Regions from separate parts of the Rouxiella sp. S1S-2 genome, predicted to be linked through region 2. Evidence: predicted binding sites of a transcription regulator. Region 2 holds the regulator's gene; the other holds the start of a gene.
What was found. The regulator PurR, encoded in region 2, represses purine synthesis genes. The targets are predictions, from matches to a motif close to CANGCAAACGTTTGCNTG.
Positions count from the first base shown of each region.

Region 1: a site for PurR is predicted at 1,394-1,411, ahead of cvpA (colicin V production protein). Genes of this name have one in related genera too.

Region 1 covers NZ_WFKL01000001.1:1,660,576-1,663,715, reverse strand. Annotated here, with positions in the region: gene purF (amidophosphoribosyltransferase) at 1-762, opposite strand, end outside; gene cvpA (colicin V production protein) at 793-1,284, opposite strand; gene dedD (cell division protein DedD) at 1,649-2,422, opposite strand; gene folC (bifunctional tetrahydrofolate synthase/dihydrofolate synthase) at 2,412-3,140, opposite strand, start outside.
Region 2 covers NZ_WFKL01000001.1:1,954,950-1,958,089, reverse strand. Annotated here, with positions in the region: gene GA565_RS09185 (C40 family peptidase) at 1-616, shown strand, start outside; gene GA565_RS09180 (YnhF family membrane protein) at 753-842, opposite strand; gene purR (HTH-type transcriptional repressor PurR) at 1,180-2,205, shown strand; gene punR (DNA-binding transcriptional activator PunR) at 2,269-3,140, opposite strand, start outside.

The DNA of each region.
Region 1 (3,140 bases), 290 kb from region 2:
CAGGCATGGATTGTACTGAGGATTCTCGGCACACATGCGCGTAAAGAGTTGGCCTTTCTCGGTGACATAAACGGCTTCACCTGGCGCAACGTCACGCAGGAACTCAAAGCCCAGCGTATCGAGAGCCACGCTCTCAGACGCAACCATGTATTCACAGCGGCCGTCTTCAAGCTCGCGCTTGCCGATAACCAGTGGACGAATACCGTGCGGGTCACGGAACGCCAGCATGCCGTGGCCGATAATCATCGCCACACAGGCATAAGCGCCGCGGATTTTGAGATTCATTGCGGAGACAGCAGCAAAAATGTTATCTGCTTCAAGCGGGTAGTGTTGGAATCTATCCAGCTCGCTCGCAAGGATGTTCAGCAAAATTTCGGAGTCAGACGTGGTGTTTACGTGGCGACGTGCGCCCTCAAACAGTGTACTTCTCAGTTCGTGTGCATTGGTCAGGTTACCGTTGTGGGCAAGCGTAATGCCGAACGGAGAGTTGACGTAAAAAGGTTGAGCCTCTGAAGCGCTGGAACTGCCAGCCGTAGGGTAACGAACGTGACCAAGGCCCATGTTGCCTTGCAGACGTTGCATATGCCGTGCTTCGAATACATCCTTCACCAGGCCATTAGCCTTCCGCAGACGGAAGTTATTGTTGCCATCAATGGTGACGATGCCTGCGGCATCCTGCCCACGGTGTTGTAACACCGTTAACGCGTCATAAATCGACTGGTTTACCGGCATGAAACCGGCGATACCGACAATACCGCACATGTTGTCTTTTCCTCATCAGCGCTGCCAAAGTTAAATATGCTTTGGCAAGAAACTCGACGTGCTCTGCAGGTAGTCAAAGAACCACCTGATGATAGAACTAAAATATGGGATCAACTGAGACTGCTTCCAGTCATCGCCGTGTGAAAAGCTGGTAAACGTATCCAGAAAGAACAGCCCTGCGGAGACGATAAGTACGCCGCGCAGTGCGCCAAAACAGACACCAAGTACCCGGTCGGTTCCCGAAAGTCCGGTACGCTCGACCAATGAGCTAATCACATAGTTTACAATGGCACCTACGATCAACGTCGCGATGAACAAGATACCGATTGCGATCCCGTTTCGAACGACTTCGTCTCCGAAACGTGTGAAATAGACGGCGAGGTAAGGATAATAGTGGCTGGCAACGAAGAAGGCGCACCCCCAGGTTACCAATGATAAGGCCTCGCGAACAAAACCTCGAATCAGGCTGACTAAAGCAGAAAACCCGATAACCGCAATAATGACGTAATCAATCCAAACCATCACTTTATCAATCTCATCCAGGATAAGACCCTTCGTCTCTGCCGCTTAAGCGACAGTTACTCTGGGAAAAACTTGCCCGGCATCCAAATCGCTGCGAATTCTAACAGAAAAAGAAAACGTTTGCGTAGGGGAAATCTGCCGGTCAGCCAAATTATTCATTGCGGTGAAAAAAACATCAATCATCGCAAAAAGATAACAAAATCTTTTAAATAAAAGTTAAATGAAAAGGGCACAGGATGCTTATACCCACGGCAACCTGCAGACAGGTGCCTCTAATCAGAAACACCCCGGCGACCTGGATAACCAAGTGACCGGGGTGATTAAATGCAGCCAACCGCCCTGCACGTTAAAATATAGCGGGTATTTATTTAGCCGAGTACGAACGCACGACGCCACTCAATCCACTGGCATTTTTCAACGCCGGCAGCGACGACTCAAGATTTTGCCTGTTGGCCTCGGGTCCGACGAAGACGCGGGTTATCTGCCCCTGAACCGGCGTGGCCGGAACCGTATAGGCGCGATAGCCTGAAAGACGCAGCTTCGCGACAATCTCGTTCACCTTGTCGGCATTTTTCAATGCACCCAGCTGCACCACGTAAGATTGTCCCACCGGCGCTTTTTCAGCCGCTGCTGGCTTCTCGGGCGCCTGCGGTGTTTCAACCGACTTAGGCTCTACGGGCTTAGACTCTACGCGCTTTGGTTCAACTTTCTTCGGCTCGACGGGCTTGGCCGCTACCGGTTTCGTCTGCGTAGGCCGGGTTGGCTGAACAGTACGCGATTCGACATGGCTCGGTGGCGTCAGGGTCTTGGGCTGAGCTTTCGGCGGCGGCGCGCTTACCGTAGCATCGCCGTCTTCCTCGTCAGCGCCGTCAGCCTGCGCGGCAGCGTGAGCCGCCTCTGCAGCACCGGCATTAACGGCGTCACCCGCCCCTTCAGGAGGTTGAGCCGGTAAAGACTGCGTCACCTGCCCTGTGCTGTCCTGCTCCTGTGCGTCCCCCGGTTTAGGAACCAACGGTATCGAGGCGAACTCATCCTCGTAGTGCTTCTTTTTTCCATCAAGCAGCCCCGGGAGAATGATAACCCCCAGCGCGACCAAAATTACGGTGCCAACCAGACGATTTTGAAACTTACTTGCCACTGGTATTCCCCGTATCCAACGCAGCCATCACATGCGCTACGGTATGAAATGATCCACAGACTATAACAATATCCTGAGTTTCAGCATCCTGCATCGCTTGTCTCCATGCACTCACCACATCGGTGAAAGAAAACGCCTGCGGAAGATGTTCTGTCAACGCTGAGACATCAGCACCGCGAGGCCCTTCAAGTGGCGCGCAGTACCAAACATCAACCTGCGGTTTAAGACAGTCCAACGTTCCGGCTATGTCTTTATCCAATAACATGCCGATAACTGCACGTACTTTTCCGCCCTGCCTTGGCAAATCAGAAAGTTTACCGGCCAAATAGCCCGCGGCGTGCGGATTGTGTGCAACGTCGAGGATAAGCCGTGGCGACGTACTTACCCTCTGAAAACGGCCTGGCAAAGAGGCCTGCTGCAGGCCGGTGCGAATTGCATCTTCGGGAACGTTCAGGTCAGAATAGTGCAGCGCCGCAAGCGCCGTAGCCGCATTGGCCAGCGGAATGTTAGGCAACGGTAAATTTTCGTAATGGGCAGCATCTTCGCCCTCACAGCGCCAGGTCCAATCCGCACTACCGACCTGATAATGCCAGTCGTGGCCTACGCGATGCAGCTGAGCACCCTTTTCGTTAGCCACGTCGGCAATGGTCTGGGGCATGTCAATTTCACCGACGATGGCAGGACGACTCTGGCGGAAGACACCGGCTTTTTCGCGGCC
Region 2 (3,140 bases):
GGCCGAAAAGCCGGTCAGCCGAAAGCTGGCGAAACATCAGGCTGAAAAGCCGAAACGAGAAATTAAAAATATTACAACTTCTCTTGCCAGCACGACCAACGTGGTCTGCGCGAAAGAACCGAAAAAAGCCTACGGCCGACACCGTAAGCATCAGGCAAAAACAGAATCCTGCGCACCGCTCACGTTAAGCGCAGCACATAAGAAGAAATACCTGCACGCGAAAGAGACCGCGATGAACAAGCTGATGCACCAGGTCGGCAAGCCTTATCGCTGGGGTGGTACCTCACCTAACACCGGATTTGATTGCAGCGGTTTGGTCTATTACGCGTACAAAGATTTAATGCGAATTAAAATGCCTCGCACCGCCAATGAGATGTACCATTTGCGTGATGCAGCACCGGTTGCACGCGGTGAACTTGAGTCGGGCGATCTGGTGTTCTTTAGAATAACAAAACGCGGCGCAGCCGATCACGTAGGCGTTTATCTCGGCAACGGCAAATTTATTCAGTCACCGCGCACCGGTGAAGAGATTAAAATTAGTTATCTGGCAGATAACTACTGGCAAGACCACTATGTGGGTGCTCGCCGGGTGATGACGCCAAAAACGATTCGTTAAATAATGATTTCTCGCTGAAACCTGTGAATAGCATTTAACGAATGGTTTAAGACTAAAACGGTGCGTCGTTTTGGTAAAATAGAAAAGGGCGATTTCTGTGATAAGAAATCGCCCTTTTCCGTTCTCGCGCTAAAAATTAGTGCATGACTGCGGTGAAGCTAAAAGCAACAATCATCGCGAGTGCGCAGACTACGGTCATTAATGAATATTTCAGGTTAGTATCCACGTGAACTCCTTACGAGATAAAAGGGGCAAAAACCCTACATTTTGTACGCCATCTTATTCTGCCTAAATCTCGCCAAAACGTCCATTTAGAAAGTACACAACACTATCACTTTACTCTAAAGCAAAAATTTGGCTTTCCCTTTTTTGAGTTATAAGAGAAAATTAGCGGTTACCACGCTGTGTGCCCGGTCGTAGTTGCCCGACGCTTCTTTCAGGCCTTTCTGGAACCATCCAACGATTTGACTGCTTAAAATGATTTATGCAGTTGAATGCACGCAGGCAAACGATTAACAAAAAACTAACGTGCTGAAAATGGTTAGTTCAGGAGTGATTTTTACATGGCCACGATAAAAGATGTCGCTAAGCGCGCCGGTGTTTCGACTACAACCGTGTCGCACGTCATCAATAAAACCCGATTCGTCGCCGAAGAAACCAAAGCTGCTGTTCGCGCCGCTATCAAAGATTTGCACTATTCTCCCAGTGCCGTCGCGCGTAGCCTGAAGGTTAATAACACTAAATCAATCGGCCTGCTGGCAACCTCAAGTGAAGCGCCCTATTTTGCCGAAGTTATTGAAGCGGTCGAAAATAGCTGCTTCGCCAAAGGCTACACGCTGATTTTGTGTAATTCGCATAATGATTTTGAAAAACAGACTGCCTATCTCGCTATGCTGGCGCAAAAACGCGTCGATGGCCTGCTGGTAATGTGTGCAGAATATCCCGCTGAACTCCTTGCCATGCTGGAAGAGTACCGGTCTATTCCAATGGTAGTCATGGACTGGGGCGAAGCGCAAAACGACTTCACCGACTCCATCATTGATAACGCCTTCGAGGGCGGTTATCTGGCGGGTCGCTACCTGATTGAGCGTGGCCATCGCGATATTGGCGCCATACCCGGCCAGCTTAACCGCAACACCGGCGGTGGCCGCTACCGTGGTTTCCTGAAAGCGTTAAACGAAGCCAACATTGAAGTGCGAGATGAATGGGTAGTTCAGGGCGATTTCGAACCCGAATCCGGTTACCAGGCGATGCAAAAAATCCTAAACCAGAAGCAGCGCCCTACCGCAGTATTCTGCGGCGGTGACGTCATGGCAATGGGCGCGATTTGTGCAGCCGACGAAATGGGTCTGCGCGTTCCTCAAGACATTTCGGTCATTGGTTATGATAACGTTCGCAATGCGCGTTATTTTTCACCGGCACTCACCACCGTACATCAACCGAAAGAACGCCTTGGAGAAATGGCCTTTACCATGCTGCTTGACCGCATTATCAGCAAGCGCGAAATACAGCAAACCATTGAGGTGAAGCCCAAGCTGGTTGAAAGGCGCTCAGTGGCCGATGGCCCGTATCTTGACTATCGCCGTTAATACACTTATTAGCCTAACTTGCCCTTCACGCTGGCCCTCAGCCGCGCCAAGGGCAGCATTTCTTTAGCGCAGCCATTCCTCGTTCAAGGTCTCACTTTCCCCAAGGTAGTCAAGCAGCCAGTCAAGCGCCAGTGAATGGTTACGCTGATCCCAGGTCAGGCAGCACGGACTTTCAGGAAAGCTGTTGGCCAACTCAAGCACCACCAGTTTTTTTTGCGCTAGCCACGACTCAACCATGTGCACCGGCAGCATGCCAACGCACAACCCCTCACACAGGCAATCAATGGCACAGGTCCAGTCTGGGACCACCAGGCGGCGCTGGTTATCGAGTGTCCAGGTATCTCTTTTGGGTAGACTTCTTGAAGTATCTTCAATACACAGCGCCGGATAAGGACGCAGGGCCTCATCGTTTAATGCGCCTTTATGAGCAGCCAACGGATGCTGGGCACTCACTACACAGTGCCACGGCAGCGTGCCCATATCGCGAAAGCTAAAACGCCCGCCGACCGGCACCGCGCTGGTTGCGCCAATCGCCACGTCAGCACGATCGTCTGCCAAAGCGTCCCATACCCCGTTAAATACCTCGCCCTGAATCAACAGCTCGGTATCAGGAAATACCCGATAGAAATCAACCACCAGCTGCCGCACGCGGTCAGGCTTGACGATACGGTCTACTGCTACACGCAGCTGGCCGCTCCAACCATTAGCCACCTGCTGACACTGACGACGGGTTGATATCATTTTTTTGATAAGCACGCGCGCTTCATCAACAAAAATACGGCCGGCAGGCGTTAACTCCACGTCGCGGTGACGGCGTTCAAACAGCGGAACGGCCAGCCACTCCTCCAACTGCCGCACCTGATAACTGATGGCTGAGGGCACACGATTAAGCTCCTGTGCAGCCGCGGTAAAGCTGCCATTGCGGGCCACGGCGT